DNA from 4 places in the Bradyrhizobium sp. USDA 3262 genome. Region 3 is predicted to be linked to each of the others. Evidence: predicted binding sites of a transcription regulator. Region 3 holds the regulator's gene; each other region holds the start of a gene.
The links. The regulator LexA, encoded in region 3, represses DNA repair genes until DNA is damaged. The targets are predictions, from matches to a motif close to TGTTCNNNNTGTGTTCNG.

Region 1 (7,856 bases), 4.0 Mb from region 3:
CGGGTCATATCGCGGTTCTGGCCCGACATGCCGTCGACATTGAACATCGCCCAGTCGCTCGGCAGGCCCGAGGCCGCGACGCCGAAGTTGAGGCGCCCGTTCGAGAGATGATCGAGCATCGCAACGCGGTTCGCGAGTTCAGCGGGATGATGATACGGCAGCAGGAAGCCGCCGGGCCCGATGCGCAGATTCTTGGTCTGCAGCAGCGCCTGCGCCACCAGCAGGTCGGGCGACGGGTGCGGCTCCCACGGCGCGGTGTGGTGCTCGCCGATCCAGGCTTCCTGATAGCCGAGCTCGTCGAGCCAGCGCATCGTCTGCAGGTCCCAGTCGTGGCCCTCCTTCAATCCGCACTCCGGCGGGTGCGAGGGCATGGTGAAGTATCCAAGCTCCATGTGCGTTTCCTTCCTTCGCGTTGGGTTCAGTCGTGCAATGCGTCTTGCCGCGCATTGCATGACGATCAGCAAGCGCTGTGCCAGCGGAGGAAGTCGCAAGGAATGGGTGAGAACGGCCGGATTTCGGCCGGCTGCGCGCCGGTCTTCGGGCTCAGGAGCGCCGCGACCGTCTCACGGTCGCGAGACGTGTCGCAACCGTGAGACGGATAATGCCCCTCATGGTGAGGAGCGCGAATGTGCGTCTCGAACCATGAGGCCCGTCTGTGGCCTACATCCTTCGAGACGCCCGCTATGCGGGCTCCTCAGGATGAGGGTCAGGAATCACCCCGCCGCGCGGCGCGGCTGGGCGTTGGTATCGGGCTCGGAGGGTGGAGGAAGCTGCATCAGGATGGTCTGGCCCATCGAGGCGATCTCGATGCCCTCCTCCTGGAAGCGCCGCTTCATGCGGCGGTTGAACTCGCGCTGCACCGCCCAGCGGCCGCTATCGGTGCAGCGGATCTGGCCGACGATGGTCACGACCGAGCCGTCGACCTTGTCGACGCCCCACAATTCGAGGTCGCCTCGGATGAATGCGCGATACGCCGTCTCCTGGCGCATCCCGGCGACGATGTCCTTCAGCACCTCGCCGGCGCGGTCGGTGTCCTCCTTGTAGGACACGTTGACGCTGACCGCGGCATTGCCGGCGCCGCGGCTGGAGTTGGTGATCGTCGTCACCGCGCTGAACGGCACGACGTGCACCGAGCCATCGCCGGCGCGCAGCCGCATGGTGCGGATCGAGACGTTCTCGACCACGCCCGACAGGCCCGACACCGTGACGTTGTCGCCGACCTGCACGGTGTTCTCGATCAGGAGGAACAGCCCCGTGATGAGGTCCTGCACCAGCTTCTGCGAGCCGAAGCCGATCGCGATGCCGACGATGCCGGCGCCGGCGAGCAGCGGCGCCACATTGACGCCGATCTCGCTGAGCGCCGTGAGCCCGACCACCGCGACGATCATGCAGAACAGCGCGGTTCGCAGCATCGGCTGGAAGGTGCGCAAGCGCGCGGCGCGGGCGTAATGCCCGTCGCGCGACAGGGTGTCGATCTGCCGATCCATCAGCGCATTGGCGACTTCCCAGATCACGGCCGCGGCCAGCGCGGCGATCCCGATCGTCACCAGCGCCGAGATCAGGCGGCTTCCGATCTGGCCGCCATAGAACCAGACGATGGCGTCGACACCCCAGACCTCGAGCAGCGCGACGAAGCCAATGAAGGCGATCACCGCCGTGACCACCTTGCGCAGCAGCGGCAGATAGCGGTTGGCGCGGGTCTCGAGCCCCGGGAAGCGCTGGATCAGTTCCGGGCTGATGCGGAAGCCGCGATCGATCAGGCTCAGCACCACCATGGTGACGAGGCGGGTAACCAGCAGCACCGCGATGGTGCCGACGAAATATTGCAGCAGCAGCGAATAGCCGTTGCGGATGTTGAGCGCCCACACCGCCCACAGCGCGAGGTCGAGCGCGATCGCCAGCACATGCCAGAGTGCCGCGAGCCGGTTGCGCGTCCGCGCCGCAAGCCCGGTGCGATCGGCCGGCGCGCGGATGACGTCGGCGACCTGGCGGCGGCACTGCAGGATGATGACGACTACAAAGAGATGCACCACCAGCATCACGAGCCGGATCAGCGCGGCATAGCCGGCGCGATGCAGCCCGAGCAGCAGCGCGACATTGGCAAAGGCGATGCCGGAGACGCCGACGGCAACGATCCGCCGGGCCCAGATCTCGATATAGGCCGCGGTCTCGGCACGGACGCGGAACAGGCCGAACGGCCCTGCCAGCGCGCGCACCGCGCAGATCAAGACGCGCGAGAACACATAGGCGTTGACGACGGCAAGGATCACGAGCCGCGTGGTCGATTGATCGCCGATCTCGGTGCCGAGCAGCGCGGTGGCGATGCCGCCGAACACGACGACCGGCAGCAATTCGAGCAACAGGCGCCCAAGCACGAAGGGCAGCCGGATCAGCGACTGCCAGGCCCGCGCCAGGCTCAGCCGGCGCCGCTGCAACTCGGGCGCCGGCGTGACGTCGGCAACCGACGACGGCGGATCGACGCTGGCGAGCGTCTGCACCGGCATGCGCGCGGTCTGCGGCAGCCGCGCTTCCAGGAACGCGACCGGCCGCTTGATCAGGCGGAACACCACCCATTCGGCGGCCAGCGCGCAGCCGAACACCAGCGCCAGCTTCCAGGCGATATCGATCAAGAGGCCATAGGCGACCGGATCATTGGCGGTGCGCACGAACCAGTAATAGAACGCCGGGAAATGCGTCAGCGTGCGCGCGACGTCGGCGACCTCGCGCGACATCTCACCGACCTGCTCGGACACCATCAGCAACAGCTGCGCACCAAGGCTGTCGGCGGTGAGCGGGATCGATGACTGCGGCTGCTCGGGCGCCGGCTGCGCCGCCGCCTGCGGCGAGGCATTGGCGATGGCGCGCAGCGTGTTGATGATCTCGCCGCGTTTCTTGTCGTCCTGCAGCGTGTCGAGCGCGCGCTTGGCCTGCTCGGGCGTCAGCGCGTCGTTGGTAACGGGTTGCGGCGGCGCCGGCTTGGCGGCCGGCTGCGCGAACGCGGGAGAGACGAACAAAGTGAAGACGAGAAGCAGCGCAAGGCGAAGTTTGTGCGACACGAGGGCCTCATAAAATAACTGCGCGACCGCAAACCCTTGGGAGGAATCTGCTCTCGCGCTCGCGCCATGTCGGATACTCCTTTTCGCCCCGATGGTGTGTCGGAAGTTTGCCGCTGTGACGGCCATCTCTTGGCATTTGCCGCAACACAATCGTCACAGGCGTTGAGCCGCGTTTACACTTCCAGTGCGCGTTCCCGGCCGATCGGCTCACTACACGTCAGGGATGAGACGGCAGAAACTTTCGCTTGACGCGCAGGAGCCGCCATGATGTTCTTATTTTGTTCTTTTGTTCCCAATTGCGTTTCGGAGGTCTCATGCACGACGTGTTTAGCGACGACGGTCCGGTGCGGCTCTTCATTCACGACGACGACGAGACCCCGCTGGAATTCGTGCAGGATTTGTTGCGCACGGTGTTCGGGAAATCCGAGCAGGAAGCCATCGCATCCGCTGCCTTGATCGAGGCCAAGGGCGCCATTCCGTGCGGCCCCTATCCGGGACCGGTCGCACGGGCAATCTTCAACTCGGCGAAGTGGCTGATCCGCTCGAACGGCCAGCCGTTGATGATCACCACCGAATCCGCCGACGCCAGCCGCCCCTGCGATCTCTGCGAAGCCCCGAGGGCCGTGACGGAGATTCTGATCCCCGGTACGACTGCGTCGCTGTGCAGCGAATGCCTGCTCGCTGCACGCCGCAGCTCGGAAGAATTGCCGGGCGAGACGTTTCGGTCCGCTTACGTTGCGCTCGACTGGCATTTCGCCGGCGTTCCGCGCAACCTGATCGTGACACGGGCGCGACAGTTTCCGGGCCACATGCGCGCCGACGTTCAGGTCGCGATCGACAAGCTGCTCACCGATCCAATCCATTTCTTCGGCATCCATGAGGAATATCGCTACGAGACGCTCGACTTCGCGGCGCTGATGAAGGCCGGCCGCAATGCGCCGGCGATCGCGCCGCCGCAATATCGCGACGTCGATATCGGCGAGGCCGAGCCGGTGAAATGCCTTGCCAATGGACTATGGCTGTGCCGAACCGGCGAACTGCGCTACGCCGTGCTGCTGACGTTCCATCGCGAATATAATCACGAGCCGTCGCTGCGAATCGAGCTTGCGTTGCCCGCGGGGGCGGCCGGCAATGCTTTCGTGCAGCGCACCTTCTCCGAACTGGAAGCCGCCGTGCATGCAGCGCGATCCTATCGCGGCAAGATCCTGTCGCTGGAGGATGGCGCCAACTATCGCGGACGTTCGCGTGGCTTGACCGTGCATCGCCTGCCGACGGTCGCTCGCGACGACGTGATCCTGCCGGACCGGACGCTGCGGCTGCTCGACCGCAACGTGCTCGGTTTTGTCGAGAGCCGCGATCTGTTGCGCGGGCTCGGCCAGTCGACCCGCAAGGGCATCCTGCTCTACGGCCCGCCCGGCACCGGCAAGACCCACACCATCCGCTATCTCGCCACCAACCTGCCAAACCACACAACGCTGATCATCACCGCCGAGCAGGTCGGCCTTCTGGGCGCCTATATGAGTCTTGCCCGGCTGCTGCAGCCGACCATGGTCGTGATCGAGGATGTCGATCTGATCGCACGCGACCGCGAGGACATGGGCGGACCGTGCGAGGAATCCCTGCTCAACAAGCTGCTCAACGAGATGGACGGCCTGAAGGAGGACTGCGACATCCTGTTCGTGCTGACCACCAATCGGCCGGAAGAGCTGGAAGGCGCGCTGGCCGGCCGGCCCGGCCGCATCGACCAGGCCATCGAGGTGCCGCTGCCCGACGAGACCGGACGCGGCAAGCTGATCCGGCTGTACGGCAAAGGCCTGCCGCTGGAGCAGCCGATCGTCGACGAAGCGGTGCAGCGCACCGCCGGCGTCAGCGCCGCCTTCATCAAGGAGCTGATGCGCCGCATCGCGCAGGCCAGCATCGCCCGCGAGGGAGGCCAGGATGTCACCGCTGACGACATCGACGGAGCGCTGAACGAGATGCTGTTCGACGGCGGCCGGCTCAACGTGAAGCTGCTCGGCGGCGCGCAGGGGATGAGTGCGGGGTGATGGCCGATCACTTCGCCGCTGCCGGCAGCAGCAGCGCGCCCTCGCCGGCCGCGACGCGCGCAAGCTCGTCCGACACGCGGGCCAGCACGCGGTCCCAGGCCTGCGGCTTGTCCTGGCGGAACAGCCGCATGGTCGGATACCAGGGCGTGTCGGCGCGATCGCGCAGCCAGCGCCAGTCAAGCGCATATGGACACAGCATCCAGACCGGGCGGCCCAACGCGCCGGCAAGATGCGCCACCGAGGTGTCGACGGCGATCACGAGATCGAGCGCGCAGACGGCCGCCGCGGTGTCGGCGAAATCGCCGAGCATCGGCGCGAGGTCGACGATACCTGCGCCAAGGCCCCGCAGCACCGGAGCATCGTCCGGCCGCGGCTCCTTCTGCAGGCTGTAGAGCTGCACGCCTGATGTGACCAGCCGCGGCAGCACCGCGTCCGCCGGCAGCGAGCGCTGGCGGTCACCCTTGTGCCTGGGATTGCCGGCCCAGACCACGCCGACCTTCAGTGCAGTCACGCCGGCGAGCGCCTCGCGCCAACGCGCGAGCTTGCCGGCATCCGCCTGCAGATAGGATATCGCTGCGGGAATGGTCTCGACGGTGGTGCGGAAGATCCGCGGCAAGCTCAGCAGCGGCAGTTGCAGATCGAACGGCGGCAGCGGCTCGCCGCGCGCGAACACCGCGACATCGGACAGCATCGGCCGCAGCAGCGCGACCAGCGCCGGCTGCACCTGCAGAATGATCCGGCCGCCCCTGCCCGCCAGCATCGGCACATAGCGGACGAAATTGATGGCGTCGCCGAGTCCATATTCGGCAAACAGCAGCAGCGTACGTCCGGCAAGCGGCTCGCCCTGCCATTCCTGCTCGTCGAACACGGGATCGCCGTCGCTGAGCATCCTGGTCTTGCGGCGCCACTGATACCCCTCAAAGCCCTCCTCGAACTCGCCGTTCATCAGCAGGAAATGCGCGTGGTTGTAGTGCGCCAGTGGCTGCTCGGGATCGAGCGCGATGGCCCGGCGCGACGCGACGAGCGCGGCATCGATCTCGCCGGCATTGCGCAGCGCGACCGCGAGATTGGCGTGGCCCTTGGCATAGAGCGGCTCGAGCTCGATGGCGCGCCGATGCGCGGCGACCGCGGCCTCGACCAGGTTCTGCGCCTCGAAGATGATCCCGAGATTGGTGTGCGCGGCGGCGTAGTCCGGCTTCAGCGCCAGCGCGAGCTCGGCGCAGGCGATGGCGTCGTCGACCTCTCCGAGCTCGAACAGGCAGGCGCCGAGATTGTTGAGGATGACGTGATCGGACGGGTCGCGGGCCGAGACTTGCCGATAGATGCGGATAGCCTCATCGCGTTCGCCCGCCTCGTGCAGCACCATGGCCAGCAGGCGCTGCGGCGCGATGTTGCCGGGATCGAGTGCGATCGCGCGGCGGTAGTGCAGGATCGCATCCTCCAGCAAGCCCTGGCGATAGAGCGCCGCGCCAAGGCCGCAATGCAGCCCGACATTGTCGGGATCCGCGGCAAGTCCGCGGCGATAGGCCGTGGCGGCCGCTTCGTGCCTTTTCTGATCGCTCAACACATTGCCGAGGTTGAGCCAGACGCCGCGATAGACCGGATCGCGCGCGATCACCTCGCGATAGGCCTGTTCCGCCTCGACCGGCCGCTGCTGCCCGGCCAGCGCGACGGCGAGGTTGAACCGCGCCCGCGTCAGGCCGCCATCGAGTGCGATCGCACGGCGGAACGCGGTCTCGGCCTCGTCGAAACGCGACAGATCGCACAGCGCAACGCCGAGCTTGATGTGCAGGCCGGCATCGTCCGGCCGCAGCGTGACGCCGCGCCGGAACGCCGCCGCCGCGCCTTCGTGCTCGCCCTTCACGGCGAGCGCGTCGCCGAGTGTGGCGAAAGCCGGTGCATGATCCGGATCGAGGTTGAAGACCCGATTCAGCAGCAGCGCGCCTTCCGCGGCACGATCGGTCACGAAGGCGATGACGGCGGACAGATGCAGCGCCAGAACGTGGTCGGGATCGGCGGTGAGGATGTCGCCGCACAGCGTGCCGGCCTCCGCCGCGCGGCCCGCGCCGTAATGCGCCACCGCATCCCGCAACATCCGATCGACCGCCACACTGCCCACGATACCGCCCCTGCCAACGACCCCGATGCGGATTAAACGGGCGGCGCCGCAAAATCCGGCACGCGAATCTCGGTTGAACAATCAAAGCCGAGGTGCAGGTCCTTGATCTCTTCTCCTTCCCCCTGAAAGGGGGAAGGTCGGGATGGGGGTCAGCCGCAGACGACGCTGCAAGTGGAGCGAGCTGATCCCCACCCGCTTTGCTCTGACGAGCAAAGCGACCTCCCCTTTTCAAGGGGAGGTAGGAGGGCGACCAGGAGCCCGCCATCGCCCCCTTGACGGCCGCCGCGTCATGTAACATATGAAGTTACATGATCCGAGATAGCCGTCTGTCCAGTGTCCTGCATGGCCTGCTCCACATGATCGGGGCCGGCGAGCCGGTCACGTCGGAGCAACTTGCGCAGGCGATGGCCACCAACCCGGTGGTGGTGCGCCGCGTGATGGCGGGGCTGCGCGAGCAGGGCCTGGTGCATTCGGAGAAGGGCCATGGCGGCGGCTGGACGCTGGCGCGCGATCCCGCCGACACCACGCTCGCGGACATCTATCGCGCGGTCGGCGCGCCCACGATCGTCGCGATGGGCCATCGCTCGGAAAATCCCGGCTGCCTGGTCGAACAGGCCGTCAACGACGCGCTCGGAG
Region 2 (7,856 bases), 1.2 Mb from region 3:
GCACAAAAGCCGATGCGCTGGAGATCGTTGGCCGGTTTGCCATCGACCTGCCGGAAGCGGCGCGGCTTGTGCTTGAACAGGCTGACGAGACGTCCAAACCCGGCGAGATCGATGCTGATGTCCGCATCCTTGCCGCTCCATTCCATGCGCTTGACGCTGCGGCCAACGCCGCCCGGGACGAAGGCCTGACGCCGATCATCCTCGGAGACGCGATCGAGGGCGAGGCTCGGGAACTCGGAACCGTGATGGCCGGCATCGCCCTATCAGTCGCGAGGCACGCGCAGCCAGGCCCCGCCCCCACGGTGCTGCTGTCCGGAGGAGAAACGACGGTGACGATCGGGCGCGGGCCGGCGGGACGTGGCGGCCGCAACACCGAATTCCTGCTGGGGCTTGCCGTCGCCCTGTCCGGCGCGTCCGATATCTGGGCCATTGCGGGGGACAGCGATGGAATTGATGGAACGGAAGATGCGGCTGGCGCTTTGATCGGTCCGGATACGCTGCGGCGCGCCGGCGCGAATCTGCTTGACGCACGGGCGTACCTGGCTGCCCATGACAGCTATACGTTCTTCGACCGCCTTGGAGACCTGGTGCGCACCGGGCCAACGCTTACCAATGTCAACGATATCCGCGCCGTGCTGATTGCAGCCGGCAAGCCGGGAATCAAGCCAGCAATGAGGTGACCCATGCGCCGTCATCGACGCGCCAAGATCGTCGCAACCGTCGGTCCCGCCAGCAGTTCCCCCGAGATGCTCGAGGCGCTGCTGCTGGCGGGCGTCGATACATTCCGCCTGAACTTCAGTCACGGAACGCAGAGCGATCACGCACGCATTCACGCGGCGATCCGAAAGCTGGAACAGGAGGTCGGCCGGCCGATCGGCATCCTGATGGACCTCCAGGGTCCGAAGATCCGCGTCGGCACCTTGCGCGATGGAAAGATCGCCGCAGTGGCCGGAGAGACCATTCGGTTCGTTTTGTCCGGATCGGAAGGCGACCGAACCGCAATTCCCCTCCCGCATCGGGAGATCTTTGCCGCCGTTGCCCCTGGCCATGACCTTCTGATCGACGACGGCAGGGTCCGCGTTCGCGTTACCGGGCTCGGTGACGATTTCATCGAAGCCAAGGTGATCGTCGGCGGCGCGATCTCGAATCACAAGGGCGTCAATCTGCCGGGCACGGTCCTCGATCTTTCACCGCTGACCGCGAAGGATCGCCTCGATCTGGAGTTCGGCCTCAAACTTGGCGTGGATTGGGTTGCTCTGTCGTTCGTGCAGAAGCCCTCGGACATCATCGAGGCGAGAGGCCTCATCGGGGACCGCGCCGGTCTGATGGCCAAGATCGAGAAGCCGGCAGCACTCGAGCGGATCGACGATATCATCCAGTTGTGCGACGCCATCATGGTTGCGCGGGGAGATCTCGGCGTCGAAATCCCACATGAGGACGTGCCGGGGCGCCAGAAGGAGTTGGTGCGGGCCTGCCGTCTCGCGGTGAAGCCCGTGATCGTGGCCACGCAAATGCTCGACTCCATGGTCGCCGCCCCTACGCCGACACGTGCGGAAGTCTCCGACGTTGCGACCGCCATCTATGATGGCGCAGACGCAGTGATGCTGTCGGCGGAGTCCGCGACAGGCCGATATCCGCGCGAGGCGGTCGAGATGATGGACCGCATCATCCGCAGCACCGAGCAACACAAGATGTACCGCTCGATCGTCGAGGCGACCCAGCCCGGCGAGGAGCAGACGCCACCGCATGCCGTGGCCACGGCAGCGGCCGATCTCGCCTCCGTCGTTCACGCCGCAGCCATTGTGGCCTATACGTCGAGCGGCACCACGGCCGCACGCGTCGCGCGCAAGCGGCCGAGCCGCCCGATCCTCGCCATCACCCCAAGCCGCGAAGTGTCCCGCCGCCTGTGCCTGCTTTGGGGCGCTCACAGCGTGCTTTCCGGCGACGTTCAGAGCTATGAGGAGATGGTCGAGCGCGCAACTGCATTCGCGCATGCAGAGCAGTTTGCATCGAGCCGCGATCTGCTGGTCGTTGTCGCCGGCATTCCCTTTGGACAAGCGGGAACGACCAACAATCTACGGGTCGTATCGCTGCCCTGAGAGAACCGTCGGCCCGAGCGATTGCATCATCAGCGCTCCGCGCGGCAAGGTGCGAGCGATGGTCGCACGCATCCCGATTGCCTGAAGCGTGATGAGATTAGGTTCAGCTGGAACGGCGTCGAAGGTTCACCTCTCCCTTGGGAGAGGTCGATTTGCGCAGCAAATCGGGTGAGGGGTTGCGGTCTATCGAGAGAACAAGAGCCCTCACCCGGATTGCTTCGCAATCCGACCTCTCCCCGGCGGGGAGAGGTAAAGCGGGGTCGATCGCCGATTCCGAGTAAAGTCATCTCGTTTTAGGTCAGCATCGAGATGATCGACTGAAGCTGATCGGATGCGGACGTCACGAGCCCGTCGAACGATGTCTGGCCGTGAGCTGCGGCTCGCAGGATGCATTCCGCAACAGCGGCCTTGAGACCGAACACGGATTGATCCGCCGGCACGCTTGCCATGACCGCATCCAACGCATCGCGCATCGTCTGGATCAGTTCGGCGCTGTGCTTCATGGCTGTCCCTCCGCACGCTCAAAATAAGCCGGCGGTGCGGGGTCGCCACTCACAAGCGCGCGATTCCAAATTGACTTTTCTTAATGCAGTGACAGGTACGTGAACCGGCGAGCGCTAAAGCGTGATGGCATTAAGTTCGATAGCCTGAATTTTTGAGGTAGTTGGCACATTCCTCGGAGGTGAAGGCGTCGAGCGCGTGGCCGATAGCGGCGCAGACTGCGTCGACGGTTCGCGCGGCGGCGTTGCGAAGCAGGTGTTTGAGCTTGGCAAAGACCTGTTCAATCGGGTTCAGATCGGGCGAGTATTTTGGCAGGAAGAAGAGCTTGGCGCCGACCGAGCGGATGAGCTGGCGAACTACCTTGCTCCTGTGGCTGCCGAGGTTGTCCAAGATGACGATATCGCCGGGTCGAAGGACGGGCAGCAGAACCTTCTCGACATAGGTGCGAAAGCTCACGCCATCGATCGGCCCTTCGATGAACCATGGCGCATCGATCCGGTCATGGCGCAAGGCCGCCAGGAAGGTCATGGTCTTCCAGCGGCCGTGAGGAACCTTGGCGTGAAGTCTGTGTCCGCGCGGCGCCCATCCCCGCAAGGGCGCCATATCGGTCCTGGTCCAGGTCTCGTCGATGAAGACCAGCCGCTCAGCTTCGACGCGATCTTGATACTTTGTCCACTGGGCTCGTCGCCTCGCGACCTCGGGTCGATCGCGTTCGCCAGCCGCCACGCTTTTTTTTGAAGCTGAGCTTCTCGGCATGGACGAAGTCCCACACCGAGTGGTAATCGACCTTCAGGCCGCGACGGGCGAGCTCGGCAACGAGACCACGTATGGTGAAATCGCCGTCCCTGATCCGCTGCGACAGCCAGACTGCGTGGTCTCCCGAAACCGCCTTCGGCTTGTGACCGCCCATCTGGCCAGGCTCAACGCTGCCGGTCTCATCGACACGCTGCATCCAGCCGATGGCAGTGCTGATCGCCACCCCAAACTGCTTGGCGGCCCGATTGCGGGACATCCCGCCCTCAACCGCGGCTACGACACGGTTACGGAGATCCAGGGAATAAGGCTTGCCCATCCATACCGGCCTCCTATCCAGCCAGCATGGTGAATCAGAAACACACTGATTTGGGAATCCCAAATCGATTCAACCTAAACCCATCCCGCTTTAGAGCTCTCTCTCGGCAAGCTTGCGAAACGCATCGGGCACCGAATGAACCGCCTCCAGCGCGGCTGAACCATATCCGATCGCCTCCCAGCCAAAGCGCTCGCGGATCTTGTCGATCGCACGGTCCGCCGCCCAGCGGGCCATCCCTGTCGGGCTTCCAGGGCGAAGCGCTTCATCCGCCAGTCCGAGTGGAAGCTCCAGCGCAAGATCCCAATGCTCCTCGAGATGCGACACCGAGATCGCCAGCAGCGAGATGATCTTCTCGCCGGGATGGTCGGCAAGGGCGGCGCGCACCAGATTCTCGGCGAGCCGGGCCAGGACGATGGTCGTACACACCGGCGCATCGAGCGTCATCGAGCGCGTCACCGACTTCAGGTCGGCGAAGCGGACGCGCACCGTCACGGTTCGTCCGGGCCGTGACTTCGCCCGAAGCCGCGTGGCGACGCGGTCGGCGAGATGAAGCAACGTTGGCCGGATGACTCGCTCGATCGCAGGCTTTCGGCCAAGTGCCGATTGTGCTCCTGCCGATCGCGCACGCCGGTGTGGCCTGAGCTGTCGCGGATCGCGATTCCAGGCCAGCGCGGCGAGTTTCTCGCCCGCTGCCGGACCGAGCAAACGCGTCAGCGACCGTTCCGACAATTTGGCGAGCTGACCGATCGTCGCAACGCCGATCGCGTCCAACCGGGTCCTGGTGACCGGCCCTACCCCCCACATCAACTCAACCGGCAATTCGTGAAGGAAGCTTAGCTCGGCGGCGGGATCGACGACGACAAGCCCGTCGGGCTTTGCGACCTGCGAGGCGATCTTCGCCAGATGCTTGGTGCGGGCGACGCCGACCGAGATCGGAAGGCCGAGCTCGGTGCGCACGCGCCACCGGATCGACGCGGCTATTTCGGCAGGCGTTCCGAACAGGTGAGTGCAGCCGGCAACGTCCGCAAACGCCTCGTCGATCGAAATTCGCTCGACCAGCGGCGTGAAGTCGCCGATCACCTTGATGGTCGCGTCGCCCAGGCGCTGGTAATCGCTGAAATGGCCGCCGACGAAAACGAGTTGCGGGCACAGTTGACGCGCTTCCCGCCCCGACATGCCGCCATGCACCCCGAAGGCCTTCGCCTCATAGGACGCCGCAAGCACAACCCCGCCCCCGACGGCGATCGGCTTGCCGCGCAGCGATGGCTCGAGCAGTTGCTCGACCGATGCGTAAAATGCATCGAGGTCCGCATGAAGGATGGTGGCTGCTGCTGCCATCTCGACCCGTTCATCCCTGACCTGACCGAAGCCGCCCGTCTCCGGACGTGGAAATTGACAATAGAACAAAATAGGAACATTCTGGAATCGAGTCAATCCAGCACGTCGCCGCGGCCGCTGGCGCCGCAAACGACGCTAGGCGTCAACGCGCGTTGCCACCGCGCGCGCTTGCCGCGCGAGGGGGTCTGCCGGCACTTCCTTCAGCCGCCTTCGCCACATCGCCCCCGGTCTCGGCCCGCGGGAGATCGAAGTGGGAGTTGCTGCGAGGCATTGACGCGACGCACGTCAGCGGATCGTTCGAGATGCATGACGGCGGCTTCTGCGATGGACGACCGCACGCAGCTTGCGCGTATTGCCGCACCAGCTCACCCATCAGCTGGCTGACTTTGCCGCGCAGGGCTTTTTCGGCTAGATATTTTGCAATGACCGACCAATCTCATCAGGTGGACTTCCAAGCTGCGGCCCACCTCTACAAATGGCCTTCGCTCAACAACTCGAGGCGAGAGGATCGCGCGCCCTATATGGTCGTCAACGGAACGCTCGACCAATGCATTCGGGATTTCATGGGCAAGCCCGAGAAGACGCGACATCTTTACGAGATCCGGACCAAGTCGCAGCCTCCCCTCGTCCCCGACGTGCTGTCACCCGAGCACGTGATCGAGCTCTCCAGGCTTCGCGAGTTTCTCTGAGGCGCGCAGCGAACGCGATCCCGACGCGTCGCGTTTGCGGAGCGACTTATCCATCTGTCGTAGGTCTGGTGCCGGATTGTTTGCCCCTTGGGGAGCCGGTACACTTGCTCGACTCCCTGACTGACCGACGTCCGTGCCGGCATGATTGATCCGCTTCGACCCGCTGAGGCTCGCACGTCGCCTGCACGGGAGGGGAACGGCCGCACGGCCGGTTGATGGGGCATCGCGAGGCGCCGCATGAGGTTCAATCTGGCGATCCTGAGTGTGCTGGCCGCGAGGCCCGGGGAGCGGATCGCGATCGACGAGGTCAGCCGCGAGGTCAAGCGCATGATCGCGGCCGGCGATGAAGCCACGCAGTCGAAGCGGCCCTCCGAGCTTGGCGACGCCGACGTCTTCCAATCGGGATGGGCATCGATCAACGATGCGGGCCTGCAGATCACCGATTCGGGACTCTCGCTGTGGCGCTCGCTCGAAGCCGCCCGTATCGAACAAATCCTCAATCAACAGGAAACGGAACGATTGGACACTGTTGCAGCCGACACGCGCCATTCAGGTGCGGACACCGCGATCGACCAACCCGACGACGTTGATCTCGAGCTCCCCGGCGTGACGCGCGAGGACCGCGACGACCGCCAGCCATCCGGCGAAGGCCGTTCGACCACTGCTCCCGACATCCCCTCGGGGGGCTCTCCGATCATCCCAGCGCCTGCATTCGGCTCCTTTCAAGAGACGAACCGAACGGCTTCGCGGCTGTCCGGTCTGGTCAGCTTGCTCGGCACGACCATGCCGAAATTCGCCGGCGCGCGGCGACGGCGATCCGTGGACGATGTCCCGGATCGTCGTGCCGATCGTCGAGGCGGATTGACGGGGCTGGCGGTGGCGTGCCTCAGCCTGATCTCGGTCGTCGCTTGCGTTGCCGCCGCGATTGCACTTGGTCAACTCTCTTCGCTGAAGTCGGACATTGCCGCCTTGCGACGGGAGATCGCGCCGCTGAGGGAACGCCTCGCCAGACTCGAACAGGTCGAAGTCGCAAAACGCGATGCCGCCCAGCAGGAAGATGCGCAGAACAAGGCCGAGGCGGAAAAGAGGCTGACTGACGGCGCAGGCGAACAGGCCGCGCTCAGCCTCTCGCGTGAAGAGATTCAGTTGATAAGGGAGTACATCAAGGCAGCGCCTTCGGCCGGCGCGGCTGTCGCGCCGATCAATGTCGGCGATCCCATCACCGGTGGAATGATTCCGCTGCCTTCACCGCTCACGGAAAAGCTGCCGCGTCTTGTCGGCGCGAGATTTGCGACCCGCAACGGTGCCATCATCATCAGCACACGAAACAGCCGCCGCGTCGATGCCGTGCTGATGCCGAACTAGATCGTGGCGAGGTCAAGTCGCAGGAGCGAGCTGCCAAAATATCGAAAACAACCCCATGCAAAGGAGCCGGCGGACCCGGCAACTCGACGCGTCGGGCAAAATTGGGTATTATAATACCTCTAAGAAATCGTGCAAAGGCTCGTGAACCGCTGTCAACCTACGGCTGATTATTCGGCGGACGCTCGATGAACTTCCGGCTGCCGTTGAGAAGCTCGAGGTTGTTGGCGATGACGGGGTTGCCCGGATCGAGCGAATACGCCTTCTCGAACTTCCGCCGCGCGCCGCTCAGATTGCCGCGCAGCATGAGGGAATAGCCCTGATCGTTGAGGATCTGGACGGTCTCGCCGCCAAGCCGGATCGCCTGCGCATAGGCCTGATCGGCAAGATCGAAGCGGCGCAACTTGTCATAGCTCGCCGCGAGCCCGACCCAGGCCGTCACGTCCTTCGGCGCCTTCTCGACCGCGTCCTTGAAATAGCGCTGCGAGATTCCGTAATTGCCGCGGTTGTAGTGCTCGAGCCCCATCCGCACCGGCTCGTCGGAGGGATAGTATTTGACGTCGGTCGGCTCCTGCACGGGGTCAGGACCGGCTGGAGCGCCAGGCGCGACCACAGCGGCGTCACGCACAGTATATTCTTGCACCGTATCGCAAGCCGCCAATGCTGTGGTCAGTAAGGCGCTAGCCAGCCAAAAAGGAATGCGCCGCATAGCCACTAATCCCCGCCCCACCTACTACCGCTTAAAAACACGATTCCACGCTAACACGGGTGGGGTTAGAGACGTGTTACCGGCTA
Region 3 (7,856 bases):
GCGCCTGGGACCATAGTCCAGAGACTGGACTACCTTGGTGGCCCTCGTGATGCTAAAGTTCTCGTCATGAAAGGCTATGGATCATTTTGCCCCGTAGCCAAAGCTGCGGAAATTCTCACGGAGCGGTGGACCCCGCTCTTGCTCCGCGAACTGCTGCTGGGGTCCCGCCACTTCAACCAGCTTCGCCGCGGCATTCCACAGATGTCGCCGACCCTCCTCTCCAAGCGCCTGCAAACTCTAGAAGAGGCCGGGCTAGTCTCACGCCAACCAGGCGACAACGGGCATTGGGAGTACCATCCAACCCAGGCGGCCAGGGAAGCCAGGCCAATTATCGATGCAATGGGCTATTGGGGCCACAAATGGGCTCGCAGCCAGCTCACACCGAACGAACTCCACGCGGGCCGGCTCATGTGGAATATGCGCCGTTCGTTCGATCTAAGGCACATTCCATGCGACTTCGTGCTGTACATTGAGATTGCGGACGCTCGGCCGAAGCGCTGGTGGTTTGTTGTGAAGAAGGAGGAAGCCGATCTCTGCTGGGATGACCCCGGCTTCAAGGTCGATATCAGCCTCTATGCGAGTCTGCTGACGCTTGTGCAGATTTTCGTAGACGAGATGCCGCTGCTACGGGCGCGTGAGCTCGGCAAAATCGAGATCGACGGTCCTAAGCATCTTGTGAACAGCATGCGGGCTTGGTTTCCACGTAGCAAATATGCCAGTGAGGCGTCTGCGGCCGCGGGGCAAGTCTTAGCTAGCTGAAAGACACCTCCAGTCCACTTTTTGGACTAGTGACCCTGCTTCCCCCAGCTGTAGCGTTTGCGAATGCGCTCATGCGCTGAGCATCTCAGCTAAAGGAGGCAAGGATGAGCCGCCCTTCTCTTCTTTCATACGCCCTGCTTTTGATCTTCACTTGTGCTTGCGTTGGTCATGCAGCAGCAGACCCACTTGCCGACGAACTTTCCTCTGTGGCTGCCAAGTGGGATGCCGCCATCAACAACGCAGACTTCGATGCCCTACTTCCATTGTATACCGCTGACGGCAGATTGATGCCGCCCGGTGCGCAGCCGGTCACCGGCCCTTTGGCAATCCGTAGTTTCTTTGCCGGGCGGGGAAGAAGCGTCAGAGAGCACAAGGTTGAGCTGGTCGATGTGTTGTCCATGGGAAACTACGCCTACACCACCTCGCATTTCACGGCCACGCTAGTGGTAAATGAGAAGGCGGCGCCAATTTCTGGCAGCACCGTGAGACTGCTTGAACGCCAACCCGACGGGCAGTGGAAGATAAAGTCCCACATTTTCGTCAAGGAATAGATTCGCGGGTGCTACTGCTACACAGTCAGCCTCCCGGCGACGCCAGCTATGGAACCCTGCCAGCTATGGAACCCTTGCGGGACCGCCGAGGATTGAATAGCCTTCTGCTCGCGATGAGCTCGCAGGCTCATTCGCCCCTCGCGCGACTGGCGAGCTTACGTGGAATTGACCACGGTGAAGCGCGAAGGGTTCTATGGCCGTTCGCCTGGGCAACCCGTTCAGCTGATGATCCAGCGTCTTAGGGAGCCCGGACCATGCCGTCATTCCGCAATGAACTCCACCTCAACGATTCCGAAGTTGCCCTTGCGCTCGAGGGCGAAGAGCGCCGCCAGCAAGACGGCGTCGAGCTGATTCCGTCGGAGAACTACACCTATCCCGAGGTTCTCGAGCTGCTCGGATCGGTGTTCACCAACAAGTATTCCGAGGGCTATCCGGGACGCCGCTATTACGGCGGCCAGGAATTTACCGACCAGATAGAGAACCTTGCCCGACAGCGAGCGTGCGCGCTGTTCCGCGCCGAACATGCCAACGTTCAGCCTCTGTCCGGATCGCCAATGAACCAGGCCGTGTATCTCGGCCTGCTGCAGCCCGGCGATACGATATTGGCGATGGACCTGTCACACGGCGGCCATCTCACCCATGGCGCGCCCGTGTCGCACATGGGGCGGCTCTTCAACTTCGCCCGCTACAAGACGCAGCCGTCAAACGGCGGCGCCATCGATTTCGATGAGCTCCGCGCCATGGCCCGGCACGTCCGCCCGAAGCTGGTGCTGTGCGGCTACAGCTCTTATCCGCGCGATCTGGATTATGCGTCCTTCAAGAGCATCGCCGGTGAGGTGGGTGCACTGACCATGGCCGACGTCAGCCATTACGGCGGCCTGATCGCCGGCAACGCCTTGCGCAATCCGCTCGATGCGGGTTTCGACGTGATGACGACGACATCGCACAAGACGCTTCGCGGGCCGCGCGGCGGCATCGTTCTCTGTCGCCGGGAGTTCGCCGGCAAGATCGACGCGTCGGTGTTCCCGGGATTGCAGGGAGGTCCGCACATGAACGTTGTGGCCGGAACCGCGGTCACGCTGAAGAAGGCTTCGACGTCCGATTTTCAGGCCTATGCAAGGCTGGTCATGCGCAACGCGAAGGTCCTGGCCGAAGCGTTGATGGAACGCGGCATGACGTTGATCACCGGCGGAACCGACAATCACATGATGGTTGTGGATACGGTGGCCAGCGTCGGCGTGGACGGCGGTGCGGCCGAGAACATCCTCGACACCGTGGGGATCACCGCAAACAAGCAGATCATTCCCGACGATCCGCGTCCGCCGCTCAAGCCGAGCGGCATTCGCCTCGGGACGCCGGCGGCGACCACGCGCGGCATGGGCGAGCCCGAAATGCGCCTCATCGCCGAACTCATTGTGGAGTCCCTCCGATCGAAGGGAGATGCAGCGGTCGTCAAGCGACTGAGGTCGAACAGCGTCGAGATGTGCCGCGCTTTCCCCGTTCCGGGGATCGCGCCGCCCTCATAGGCGGCCCAGCCGCATTCGCGTCACTCGGCAGGTCGTGAAGGTTCCCGGGGGAAGGACCGGAACGGAAATTGATGCTGTTCGTTGGACCGCATGATCTCGAAGACGGAGCGTCCAACGCCGTGACCCGGAAAACCTTGCAAGCACGCTCGGAACAGGCGCTCGTCGTCATCATTCTCAGCACCGGTGCGCTGATCGGTTACCTCGGCCTGGCGCTGTCCAGGCTGTGAGAGCCACGTCCGGCGGGCACCAAGCCGCCGGCTGGCATCAAGCCGCCGGCAAGCATCAAGTCGCTTGGTGCGCTGAAAGCTGGCGCGTGCCACTGAGTTGCCCGACCCACAAACGACGACTTATATTGGGTGTCGTCCCTGCCTAGTGCGCAATTGCGCACGGGAGCAGGGACCCATAACCACAAATGCTGATTGTTGAACGATGCTGGGACGACACGCGTCCCGTTCTCAACACCCGCTGCGGCGTATGGGTCCCGGCCTTCGCCGGGACGACGGTGGTGCGCGCGGGCACAGTCTCGCGATGAATGCAACGCCACGTACAATCCACACACCCGTCACTGAAATCGAGGACATTGCCGCCTGTCCGCAATTCTCGTACACGGTTTCATGCAATGACCTCGCAATTCTCTCCCAACTCCGTCGACGTGCTGCTGTTCGATATCGGCCGCGTCGTGCTCGACATCAACTTTGAGAAGGTGATGGCGCACTGGGCGCAGCATGCCGGCTGTGCGCCCGCCGAGCTCGCCACCCGCTTTGTCGTCGACGACAGTTTCAAGCATCACGAGATCGGTCGGATCGACGACGCGGCGTTCTTCGAAAGCCTGCGCCTGACGCTCGGCATCGACATCACGGACGCCCAGTTCCTCGAAGGCTGGAACGCGATCTTCACCGGCGAGATGCCGGGCATCGCCCCGCTGCTCGCGGCGGCCGCCGAGCGGATGCCGCTCTACGCCTTCTCCAACACCAATCCGGCCCATGTCGCGCATTTCTCGGTCACCCATGCCGAGCTGCTCAGCCATTTCCGCAACGTCTTCCTGTCCTCGAGCATCGGCTTCCGCAAACCCGACGCCGAGGCCTACGATCATGTGGTAAAAGCCATCGGCGTGCCGGCGTCGCGGATCCTGTTTTTCGACGACCTGGCCGCCAATATCGAAGGTGCGCGGGCGCGCGGCCTTCATGCTATCCACGTGACGTCGACGGATGACGTGGCAAGGGCTTTGACCGCACTTGGTATTTGAACATGAGGAATTGAGGAGCTCTGAGCGTGGCCCTGATGCCGGTTGCCGATGCCCTGTCCGCCGTCCTCGCCGGCGCCGAACCGCTGCCGGAGGAGATGATCGCGCTCGATGCCGCCTACCACCGCACCCTGGCGCACGACCTCGCCGCGCTGCGCACCCAGCCGCCGCAGCCGATGTCGGCGATGGACGGCTATGCGGTGCGCGCCGCCGATGCGGCTGATCTAAAGGCCCGGCTCAAGGTGATCGGCGAAGTCGCCGCCGGCCGGCCGTTCGAGCGGACGGTCGGCGCCGGCGAGGCGGTGCGGATCTTCACCGGCGGCGTGATCCCCAATGGCGCCGACGCGGTGATCATCCAGGAAGACACCACCGTCGACGGCGACCACATCACGATCACGGAGGCCGCCAGCGTCGGACGGCACATCCGCCCGGCCGGGGTCGACTTCCGCGCGGGCGAGGTGCTGCTCAGCGGCGGCAGCCGCCTGTCCGACCGCGCGCTGTCGCTGGCGGCCGCCATGAACTATCCGGAACTTGCGGTGCGCCGCCGCCCGAAGGTCGCGGTGCTGGCGACCGGCGACGAGCTGGTGATGCCGGGCTCGCGGCCCGGCCCCGGCCAGATCGTCTATTCCAACGGCTACGCGCTGCGGGCGCTGGCGCGCGCCGAGGGCGCCGAGACCGTCGACCTCGGCGTTGCCGCCGACACGGTGGAGGCGACCACGGCCGGCATTCGCCGGGCGCGCGAGGCCGGCGCCGACGTCCTCATCACGACAGGCGGCGCCTCGGTCGGCGACCACGATCTCGTCAAGCGGTCGCTGGAAGCCGAGGGCGTCGACATGACGTTCTGGCGGATTGCGATGCGGCCCGGCAAGCCGATGATGCATGGCTGGCTCGATGCGATGCGGGTGATCGGCCTGCCCGGCAATCCGGTGTCGTCCTATGTCTGCGCCTTCCTGTTCCTGGTGCCGTTGATTCGGGCGCTGAGCGGCCGGGAAGTGATCCATCATCGCCGCACGAGCGCCCTGCTCGGCCGCGACCTCGCCGCCAACGACCAGCGCGAGGACTATCTGCGTGCACGGCTCGAAGCGCGCGAGGACGGCACGCTGATCGCGACGCCGGTGACGCAGCAGGACTCGTCGCTGCTCGGGAATCTCGCTGCGGCACGGGCACTTCTCGTGCGTCCGCCGTTCGCGGCTGCGGCCGTCAAAGGCAGCGAATGCGAGATCCTGACACTGCCCGAATAGGGTTTTTGCGCCCCGCCGCTTGTGCGTTGCCTGATCCGTTCACCGGAAATTAAGTGGTTGCGGAACACATATCGAACATATAGTGTCCGTTCATGATTTGTTTCGAGTACTGGTGTCTACAATCGGGAAGCCGGGTGGAAGCAGGTGCAACGAGCACATGCTCCTGAGGTCAGGCCCCGCCTGCAGGCCCCACCAGAAGAGTCTCGGAATCGAACGACGCTATCAACCGGGGGATACTCGAGATGCTCACGCGCAAACAGTACGAACTTCTGCGTTTCATCAATGAACGTCTGAAAGAGGCCGGCGTACCGCCCTCCTTCGACGAGATGAAGGATGCGCTCGACCTGCGCTCGAAGTCCGGTATCCACCGCCTGATCACTGCGCTGGAGGAGCGCGGCTTCATCCGCCGCCTGCCGAACCGCGCCCGCGCCATCGAGGTCATCAAGCTGCCCGAACTCTCGGCCGGCGGGGGCAACGGCCGCCGCGGCTTCACGCCCAGCGTCATCGAAGGCACCCTCGGCCGGCGCGCCAGCACGCCGCCGATCGCCGAGGACGACGGCAACCGTCCGGTCGCGGTCCCCGTGATGGGCCGGATCGCCGCCGGTACGCCGATCGAGGCGCTGCAGACCCGCAGCCACACCATCAGCGTGCCGCCCGACATGCTCGGCGCCGGCGAGCACTATGCGCTCGAAGTGCGCGGCGACTCGATGGTCGATGCCGGCATCCTCGACGGCGACATGGCGCTGATCCAGCGCAACGACGTCGCCAATACCGGCGACATCGTGGTGGCGCTGATCGACGAGGAGGAAGCCACCCTGAAGCGCTTCCGCCGCCGCGGCGCATCGATCGCACTCGAGCCGGCCAACACCGCCTATGAAGTGCGCATCCTGCCGCCGAACCGGGTCCGCATCCAGGGCAAGCTGATCGGCCTTTATCGCAAATACTGAATTGCAAATACTTGCGGCGGCCGGGAACGAGCAACACGTCGGATCGTTCCTTGCATGATAGTGTAGCGTACGGCCTGCCCGATGCGCTCCGATACCTCTCGCGCAGCGTCGCGTGTTTGTGATCGGAGGCGGTCTCGGACCAGTCGTACAATCGCCCAGAAACGAGCAGAAGCTCGTTCGCTATCGTCCACTCTGGTAGAGGCCCTAATGCCTCAAGGAGAGGCACGGGTCGCTACCTCGAAATGAGGAGCCATCCGATGTGTGACTATAGTCTGCACGCCGTGGCATCGCGCCCCGCCATTGTCGGAGAGACGCTGATCACGACGACGTTCCGCGGCACGTCGACCCGCGGCTTTGCTTCGGAGAACGATCCCACTGTCGCGGTCTGCATGCTGCCGGGCACCGAGCTCGCTTTCGCCGAGAACGTTCGCTACGACAGCCGCTGGATCTGGACCAAGACGCTGAACTATCGCGTCGGCGTGTTCAACGAAGTCGAGCCCGACGTGCCCGATCGGCATCATGACGCGGTCGAATTCCCCGACGGCAGCCATGTCCTGGTGACCCAGCTGGTCGAGGGACAGCGCGTCAGCGTGCTGCAATTGCCGGCGCTGCATCCGCCGGTCGAGCAGAAGCCGAAGGTTGTGGAGCGGCGGCCCTCCGCATTCGCAACGCTGTTTTTGGGTTGAGCGCATCGTCGCCGCGGAATGAGCTGTTCGGCGGCGAATGACCTAAGCAATTTCGGGCGACCCCGGACTTCCGCTTCCGGGGCGCATGGGGAGATTTGCGTCGGCCGGCGCCTTGGCGCATCATCGGGCACGGAGGACGTGCGCGGTGGTCGATAAGGTCACATGGCAAAAGGCTGGACGCGTCACGGAACCGGGCCGCTACATGTTCCGGTTCGGTTGGCTGACGGTGACGGCCGACGACCTGAAAGTCTGGGAGCAATTTCCCGAGGCTTCCTTCACCCTCGTCAAGAAGCCCGACGCCGGCCCCGATTCCGACGAATACCATCTCGGCCTGTTCGAGCTGCCGAGCGGCCCCTCACCGGACCACCGCTAATCATCGCCCTGCAGATCGGTCTCGGCCGGCGTCGCGTCCACGGCAGGCCGCGGCGCGGCGCCGGGCGCGCGCAGCGTGGTCTCGCTCTCGCCGTCGCCCGGAACCGCCGGCGACCATGGCCGGTCGATCCCGCCGGGCTTCACCGCATCGACGGCATAGCCGTCCCTGATCCGTCGCAGCACCAGCGCGCCGTGGCGGCGCAGCCGCTCGGCATCGATCACCGATGCCGCGCAGCCCTGCGGCGCCGGCCGCGCCGTCACGATCAGGCCTGCGCGCTCGCAGTCGTCCGCCAGCGCCTCCGGCCGGATCGCGAGCGCGACGAAGGCGCCGCCAGGTCCCTGGGCCACGCAGCCGCCGGCATCGCAGGAGACGCCCTCGCCGAGCGACGCATCGGTGGCGGTCCGCGCGTCGGCGTCCGCCGCCAGCCACTCCTTGACCAGGAACGCATCCTTGGCGCTGTGCATCAAATGCAGCCGCCCGTCACCGCCGCGCACCGCGACGTTGCGGCCGTCGCCGGAGACCAGCACGTC
Region 4 (7,856 bases), 4.0 Mb from region 3:
CCCGATGACAGATAGGTGCGGCCGACCGCGGCGAGCGCCGTCAGCAGCGCGTACTGGGTCGCGGTGTGCAGCGGATTGCGGCACAGCGCCGACAAATAGGCGACGAAGATCACGGTGCCGATCGCGCTGGTGAAGTTCTCCGCAGTGATCGCCAGCGCGAGCGCCCATTGATCGACGCCGACATGGGCGAGCCAGGAGAATGAGAGATTGGCGACCGCCTGCAGCACGCCGCCGATCCACAGGCTGGTCGCCAGCGAATAGCGCCGCGCCACGAAGCCGCCGGCAAAGCCGCCGATCAGGGTTGCGGCGAGGCCGACACCCTTCACGATCGCCGCGTAGTCGACCTTGGAAAAGCCGATGTCGATCACGAACGGCGCGGTCATGGTGCCGGAAAACGCGTCGGTGAACTTGAACAGCACCACAAAGGCGAGCGCGGCGAAGGCGTCCTTGCGGCTGAGGAACTCGGAGAACGCGCCGAGCGCCGCGTGCAATACGCGTTCCGCGGCGTTCTGCGCGTGCGTGGCCGCCTCCGCGCCCTTCGATTGCGCCGGCTCGGTCGCCGCGAGCGCGGTGACGATGCCGATCACGACCAGCGCGGCCATCACCACATAGCCCCACATCCAGGCCGACGGGCGCGCCAGGCCAGCGGACTCGAAGCCGCTGACGATGAACAGCGCGCCGGCGGTAGAGACCAGCATGCCGACGCGATAGGCCGCGACATAGGACGCCATGCCGGCGGCCTGCTCGCTTTCAGGCAGGCTTTCGACGCGGAAGGCATCGACCACGATGTCCTGCGTCGACGAAGCGGTTGCGACCAGCAGCGCGGCGAAGGCCGCGAACCACGGCGAGCGCGCCGGATCGGCCATCGCCAGCACCAGGATCGCCGCGATCAAGAGCAACTGCGAGAACAGCAGCCAGCCGCGGCGGCGGCCGAACATCTGCGTGAACAGCGGCACGTGCAGCGCGTCGACCAGCGGCGCCCAGAGGAACTTCAGCGTGTAGGGCGTGCCGATCAGCGCCAGCAGCCCGATGGTGCCAAGATCGACCCCGGCCTCCTTCATCCAGACCTGCAGCGTCGAGCCCGACAGCGCCAGCGGCAGCCCCGAGGAGAAGCCCAGCAGCAGCACGATCAGCACCCGCGGCTGCAGGTACACCGCAAAACTGTCGCGCCAGGAGGTGGCGGCGGGCTTTGGCTCCGGCTTTGCAGACGCGTCTGACGTCGCTTCAGGTGCTGTCATAGAGGAGTTGGTAGCAGATTCGGCCCCAAAAAGACTGTCATCGCCCGGCTCGACCGGGCGATCCAGTATCCCAGAGGCCTATCCGCCACCTGCGGCAATTTCGGGATAAAGATCGTTCCAGTCCGGATTGTCTTTTTCGATTAGGGAAATCTTCCAAGCGCGTCGCCATTTCTTCAGCCGCTTCTCGCGTCGGATCGCGTTCTCAGGATCATCGAACTGCTCGAAATAGACCAGCCTTACGACATCGTACTTTTCCGTGAAGCCTTCGACCAACTTCAACTTGTGCTGGCCGACGCGACGAATGAGGTCATTTGTCACACCGATGTAAAGCGTGCCGCCGATATGGCTGGCGAGGATGTAGACGTAGTAGCTGCGTGCCCCCATCTGCCGCCTCTGGGATACTGGATCGCCCGGTCAAGCCGGGCGATGACACCTGATTATGTGGTGCGATCTTTGGTCGGCAACATCGCTAGGTGCCGTCATAGAGAAGTTGTTGCCAGAATCAGCCTCAAAAAGACTGTCATCGCCCGGCCTGTGCGCAATTGCGCACATGGACCGCGCGATCCAATATCCCAGAGGCCTATCCGCCACCCGCGGCTATTTCGGGATAAGTCGGGCGATGACATCGATTAGGTGGCGCACGCCGGACAACTTCTAGAAACAACAATCACTCCCCCGCCTGCAGCTTGCGCGGGGCGGGGAACAGGTCGGACGTGCTGGGCTTGACGAAGCGCGGCACCTCGATCGGGGTCTCGGACTTGCTGAAGTCGAGTTCCTCGATCCGGCCGGCGCGTTTCTCGATCTTGTCGGCGGAGATCAGGATCTGCCTGACGTCCTCGTTCACTTGGCCGAAATGGGTCTGCAGCTTGAGCACGCGCTCGCGCAGGCGGCCGAGGTCGTCGCCGAGATGCATCACCTCGTTGCGGATCTGGTCGGCGGCGTCGCGGATGCGGGCGTCCTTCAGGATCTGCTGCATCACCTGGATCGCCAGCATCAAGAGTGACGGCGACACCAGCACGACGCGGGCGCGATAGGCCTTCTGGATCACGTCGTCGAAGCCGTCATGGATCTCGGCATAGACCGATTCCGACGGCACGAACATCAGCGCGGTGTCCTGGGTCTCGCCCGGGATCAGGTACTTCTCCGCGATGTCGCTCACATGCTTCAGCACGTCGGCGCGCAGCCGCTGGCTGGCGAATTTGCGCTCCTCGTCGCTGCGCGCATCGTGCAGCGCGGTCATGGCCTCGAGCGGGAATTTCGCGTCGATGCAGAGCGGGCGCTGGTCGGGCAGGAACACGACGCAGTCCGGCCGCTTGCCCGACGTCAGCGTGTACTGGAACTCGAACGAACCCTTCGGCATGCCGTCCTGGACGATCGCCTCCATCCGCGCCTGGCCGAACGCGCCGCGGGATTGCTTGTTGGCGAGCACGTCGCGCAGCGTCGTCACCTGGGTGGTGAGCTCGTTGAGGTTCTTGTGCGCGTGGTCGATGATGCCGAGCCGCTCGTGCAGCACGCGCAGTGAATCCATCGTGTTGCGGGTCGATTGCTCCATCGACTGGCCGACCCGGTGGGTCACCGAATCCAGCCGCTCGTTGACGGCCCGGGCCATCTCCGCCTGGCGGCCGGCCAGCGCCTGCGTCATCGCGTCCACGCGTCCGGAGGATTCGCTCTGGGCCCGCAGCATGTCGGCGAGCCGCTCCTCCAGCTCGTCGGCGCGGATGGCCTGGGCCATCGCGAGTTCCGCGCCGCGCCGGCTGGCGCGTGCGATCACCACCGCAATGGCGAGCAGCAGGATCAGCGCCAGCGCCCCAAGGCCGATCAATGCGTCGGAGACACGGACCGGAAGGTCGCCAATCGTGAGGAGAATCTCGTTCATGCCGGCAGTTGTAGCCGATTCGCGGCCCGACGCGAACGAAGAGGGAACGCTTATGGCAAATGCATCCCTGATTTTCCGGGTTAATGCGGGGTGAAGAAACGTGGTTAACGTTGTCCTAACGGGTTCCTGAGCGCATTGACCCCATGAAGTCAGCAGCTTAAATCGCCGCCATGGCATTAAGAGAAATTATCATCCTGCCGGACAAGCAGTTGCGGCTGGTGTCGAAACCGATCGAGAAGGTGACGCCGGAGATCCGCAAGCTGGCCGACGACATGCTCGAGACGATGTATGACGCGCCCGGCATCGGGCTCGCGGCGATCCAGGTCGCGCAGCCACTGCGGCTGATCACCATGGACCTCGCCAAGCGCGACGAGAACGGCGAGACCACGGCGAAGCCGCGCGTCTTCATCAATCCGGAGATCATTGCGCGTTCGGAAGAGCTGTCGGTGTACGAAGAGGGTTGCCTGTCGATCCCCGAATATTACGAGGAGGTCGAGCGCCCGGCGCGGGTGCGCGTGCGATTCACCGATCTCGACGGCACGGTGCATGAGGAGGATGCGGAGGGGCTCTACGCCACCTGCATCCAGCACGAAATCGATCATCTCAACGGCGTGCTGTTCGTGGACTATCTGTCGAAACTGAAGCGCGACCGCGTCTTCAAGAAATTCGAGAAGGCCGCCAAGCGCGCGGCGGAGTAGGATCGCCATCGGCACTCGACTCCCTCTCCCGCTTGCGGGGGAGGGTTGGGGTGGGGGTCTTTCCACGAGTCGTATCGCTGAAATAGCCCCCACCCGGATCGCATCTTCGATGCGATCCGGCCTCCCCCGCAAGCGGGAGAGGCCAACCGAATTCGCGGATAGACCCGCGTGCTTCATATGCGATTCCTCTCCCCGCAAGGGGAGGAACAGACCGAGTTCTCGTCATGCCTCTCCGCCTGATCTTCATGGGCACGCCCGATTTCGCGGTGCCGACGCTGCTGGAGCTCGTGGCCCATGGCCATGAGGTCGTGGCGGTCTATACTCGCGCGCCGAAGCCGGGCGGGCGACGCGGCCTGCAGCTGCAGCCGACGCCGGTCGAGCAGGAGGCGCGCCGCCTCGGCATTCCCGTGCTGACGCCGAAGACCCTCAAAACGCCGGAAGCGCTCGAAGAGTTTCGCGTGCATGACGCAGACGCCGCGGTGGTCGTCGCCTATGGCATGATCCTGCCGCAGGCCATTCTCGACGCGCCCAGGCTCGGCTGCTTCAACCTGCATGCCTCGCTGCTGCCGCGCTGGCGCGGCGCCGCACCGATCAACCGCGCCATCATGGCGGGCGATGCCGAGAGCGGCGTGATGGTGATGAAGATGGATGTCGGCCTCGACACCGGCGACGTCGCGATGGCCGAACGGCTGCCGATCTCGGACAGCATGACGGCATCCGATCTGCACGACGCGCTGGCGCCGCTCGGTGCCGACCTGATGGTGCGCGCGCTGGCGGCGCTCGGGCGCGGCGGCTTGCAGCTGACGAAGCAGAGCGCGGACGGCGTCACCTATGCGGCCAAGATCGAGAAGGCCGAGGCGCGGATCGACTGGAAGCAGCCGGCGCATGCGGTGCTGCGGCACATTCACGGGCTCTCGCCGTTCCCCGGCGCCTGGTGCGAGCTCACCGGCGAAGGCGAGCCGGTGCGGCTGAAGATCCTGCGCTGCGAGCTGGCCAAGGGCTCGGGCACACCGGGCGATGTGCTCGACGACAATTTTGCGATCGCCTGCGGCGACGGCGCGATCCGGATTCTCGAACTGCAGCGCGCCGGCAAGGCGCCGATGAAGGCAGCGGATTTTCTGCGCGGCACGCCGTTGAAGCCGCCTGCGCGGCTTAGCTGATGCCCCGCTACAAGCTCACCATCGAATATGACGGCACGCCGTTCTCCGGCTGGCAGATCCAGGACACTGCGCCGACCGTGCAGGGCGCGCTGGAGGCGGCGGTCAAGGCGATCTGCGGCGAGGACGTGCGCGTCCATGGCGCCGGGCGTACCGACGCCGGCGTGCATGCGCGCGGCCAGGTCGCGCATTGCGACATCGCCAAGCATTTTCCGCCCGGTCGCTTTCGCGACGGGCTGAACGCGCATCTGCGGCCCAATCCGATCGGCGTGCTCGCGGCTGACATCGTGCCCGACGATTTCGAGGCGCGGTTCTCCGCGACCAGGCGGCACTATCTCTATCGCATCACCAACACGCGCGCGAACCTCGCGCTCGACATCGGCCGGGTCTGGCGCGTGCCGCGCGCGCTCGATGCTGACGCGATGCACGCCGCCGCGCAGCGCCTGCTCGGCAAGCACGATTTCACCACCTTCCGCGACACCGAGTGCCAGGCCAAGTCGCCGGAGAAGACGCTCGATCAGCTCGACGTCACCCGTGACGGTGCCGCCATCAACATCGTGACGTCGGCGCGCTCGTTCCTGCACAGCCAGGTGCGCTCCATGGTGGGCTCGCTGGTCTGGGTCGGCGAGGGCCGCTGGAGCGCAGACGACCTCGCGGGTGCGCTCGCCGCCCGCAACCGCGCCGCCTGCGGCCCCGTGGCGCCACCGGACGGGCTCTATCTGATGCGGGTGGATTACTAGGCGGTGTGAATGATCTCGTAGGATGGGTAGAGCGAAGCGAAACCCATTACTTCGAATCCGCGGCGCCCATGATGGGTTTCGCTGCGCTCTACCCATCCTACGGATGTGAGCCTACCCGAAATACCACGCTGTATCTGGTGCGGGTGGATGGCTCGTAGCCCCAACCCCTACTGTGCATGGGGTTGTTTTCGATGTTTTTGTCCAGCCGGGCGGCTGACCTACCCGAAATACCTGTCCAGCACGCCCCGATAGATCCGCGTCAGCTTCTCCAGATCGGCCACCGGCGTGCGCTCATCGACCTGATGCATGGTCTGGCCGACCAGGCCGAACTCGATCACTGGGCAATAGCTCGAGATGAAGCGTGCGTCCGAGGTGCCGCCGGAGGTCGATAGCTCCGGCCTGCGGCCGGTGATCTCCTCGATCGCGGCGACCGCGAGGTCGGTGAACGGGCCGGGCTGGGTGACGAACACGTTCGAGTTCGACGGTTGCCAATCGATGTGGGCGCGAATGCGGTTGCCGCAGGCTTTCACCAGCCGTTCGTCGACCAGCTGGCGCAGGCTCTCCTGGGTGTGGTTGTCGTTGTAGCGGATGTTGAATTTTGCCCGCGCCTGGCCGGGGATCACGTTGCTCGCGGTGTTGCCGACATCGACCGTGGTGAATTCGAGGTTGCTGGCCTGGAACTGCGCGCTGCCGAGATCGAGCGGCTCGTCGCTCAGCGCTACGATCAGCCGCGAGATATCAGGCACCGGATTGGAGGCGCGGTGCGGATAGGCGACATGGCCCTGCATGCCGTCGACGACCAGCGTGCCGGATTGCGAGCCGCGCCGGCCGATCTTGATCATGTCGCCGAGCACTTCGACATTCGAAGGCTCGCCGAGCACGCAATGATCGAATGTCTCGCCGCGCTCGGCGCACCATTTGAGCAGCTTGACGGTGCCGTTGATCGAGACGTCTTCCTCATCGCCGGTGATCAGGAAGGAGATCGAGCCGTTGCCATTCTCTTGTGGCTTGCCGCCATGGTCCTGCAGATATTGCAGCACCGCGGCGACGCTGCAGGCGATGCCGCCCTTCATGTCGACGGCGCCGCGGCCATAGAGATAACCGTCCTTGACCTCGCCGGAGAACGCGCCGAGCGTCCACGCGGCTTCATCGCCGGGCGGCACCACGTCGGTGTGGCCGGCGAAGGTGATATGCGGCGCCGAGCTGCCGATACGGGCGTAGAGATTGTCGATATCGGCGGTGCCGGGCTCGGAGAAGGTCACGCGGTGGACCTCGAAGCCTGCGGTTTTCAGCAGGTTTTCGAGAACGCCAAGCGCGCCGGCGTCGGCCGGGGTGACGGAGGGGCAGCGAACGAGATCGCGGGTAATCGAGACGGCATCACTCATGCGCCTCGCTTAACACGTCACACGGCGGGGGGACCAGCTTTGTGCGGCACGGTATCGAGCTCGCTCTGCTGGTCCCAGCCGCGCGCGGAGCGCGACCCGCTGTCGCGGCTTTGCCGCACATGGGTTTTCCCAAGCGGGTTGGGGCCGTAGCGATTGGGATAGCTGGTGCCGGGCAGAAAGGCGAGCTCGATGAAGCCCCAGACATAGAGCACGAAGACGATCGTTCCCGCGGCCACCACCCAATAGGATTCATCGGGGAGCCGGTCCGAGAACTGGCTCATCAGACCCGGGATCGCGAAAAACGGGACCATCCACCAGCTGCTTTTGTCGCGGTCGTGCAGGCGTTTGATCGAGACAGCGACATAGACCCAAACGAACAAGAACGTTCCGCAGGCCTTGACCAGCAATGCCGGCAATCCGGCCCAGCTCAGCGACTTGTAGCTGTCGGGGTCGAAGGCCCGAAAGATGTCGTCGACATTGAAGCTGAACCCGTTCTTGCCGCCGAGGCCGGCCGAGACCGCCAGCAAGGCCAGGAACATCATCCAGCAGACGATGATCAGCCCTGCGAGCCAGAATTTGGCCCGGTTGACGCGGCCCTTGAAGCCGAACAGGTAGTTGGCCCAGTCCATGAAAATAAACTCCGGGCTGCGGCAATTCTTCGCGGCCCGGAGATATGTCGGCGTCAGATCGAAATTGGTTCGATCAGTCCAGACCCGTCATCCTGAGGTGCGAGCCTTGCGGCGCAATTGCGCCGCTGGGCGA

Region 1: the regulator LexA is predicted to act here: its motif matches at 3,325-3,342, upstream of ACVWYP_RS08325 (ATP-dependent Clp protease adaptor ClpS).
Region 2: the regulator LexA is predicted to act here: its motif matches at 5,072-5,089, upstream of dinB (DNA polymerase IV).
Region 4: the regulator LexA is predicted to act here: its motif matches at 3,146-3,163, upstream of ACVWYP_RS08095 (DNA recombination protein RmuC).

Annotation. Positions count from the first base shown of each region.
Region 1 is NZ_JBSSCT010000001.1:1,799,519-1,807,374, reverse strand. Features, by position in the region: gene ACVWYP_RS08335 (LLM class flavin-dependent oxidoreductase) at 1-392, opposite strand, end outside; gene ACVWYP_RS08330 (mechanosensitive ion channel family protein) at 714-3,056, opposite strand; gene ACVWYP_RS08325 (ATP-dependent Clp protease adaptor ClpS) at 3,371-5,101, shown strand; gene ACVWYP_RS08320 (tetratricopeptide repeat protein) at 5,109-7,196, opposite strand; gene ACVWYP_RS08315 (Rrf2 family transcriptional regulator) at 7,529-7,856, shown strand, end outside.
Region 2 is NZ_JBSSCT010000001.1:4,547,677-4,555,532, reverse strand. Features, by position in the region: gene ACVWYP_RS20765 (glycerate kinase type-2 family protein) at 1-680, shown strand, start outside; gene pyk (pyruvate kinase) at 684-2,099, shown strand; gene ACVWYP_RS20755 (hypothetical protein) at 2,393-2,602, opposite strand; one part of gene ACVWYP_RS20750 (IS630 family transposase) at 2,733-3,335, opposite strand; one part of gene ACVWYP_RS20750 (IS630 family transposase) at 3,337-3,672, opposite strand; gene dinB (DNA polymerase IV) at 3,763-5,010, opposite strand; gene ACVWYP_RS20740 (hypothetical protein) at 5,433-5,699, shown strand; gene ACVWYP_RS20735 (hypothetical protein) at 5,964-7,064, shown strand; gene ACVWYP_RS20730 (tetratricopeptide repeat protein) at 7,222-7,689, opposite strand.
Region 3 is NZ_JBSSCT010000001.1:5,785,093-5,792,948, forward strand. Features, by position in the region: gene ACVWYP_RS27090 (winged helix-turn-helix transcriptional regulator) at 67-759, shown strand; gene ACVWYP_RS27095 (YybH family protein) at 864-1,310, shown strand; ZMP/ZTP riboswitch at 1,443-1,528, shown strand; gene ACVWYP_RS27100 (serine hydroxymethyltransferase) at 1,565-2,836, shown strand; gene ACVWYP_RS27105 (hypothetical protein) at 2,908-3,063, shown strand; gene ACVWYP_RS27110 (HAD family hydrolase) at 3,456-4,082, shown strand; gene ACVWYP_RS27115 (molybdopterin molybdotransferase MoeA) at 4,109-5,320, shown strand; gene lexA (transcriptional repressor LexA) at 5,563-6,267, shown strand; gene ACVWYP_RS27125 (hypothetical protein) at 6,525-6,953, shown strand; gene ACVWYP_RS27130 (hypothetical protein) at 7,099-7,326, shown strand; partial or broken gene ACVWYP_RS27135 (ComEC/Rec2 family competence protein) at 7,323-7,856, opposite strand, start outside.
Region 4 is NZ_JBSSCT010000001.1:1,757,640-1,765,495, forward strand. Features, by position in the region: gene ACVWYP_RS08085 (AmpG family muropeptide MFS transporter) at 1-1,238, opposite strand, end outside; gene ACVWYP_RS08090 (GIY-YIG nuclease family protein) at 1,317-1,622, opposite strand; gene ACVWYP_RS08095 (DNA recombination protein RmuC) at 1,906-3,114, opposite strand; gene def (peptide deformylase) at 3,285-3,812, shown strand; gene fmt (methionyl-tRNA formyltransferase) at 4,037-4,972, shown strand; gene truA (tRNA pseudouridine(38-40) synthase TruA) at 4,972-5,709, shown strand; gene dapE (succinyl-diaminopimelate desuccinylase) at 5,928-7,094, opposite strand; gene ACVWYP_RS08120 (DUF805 domain-containing protein) at 7,112-7,723, opposite strand.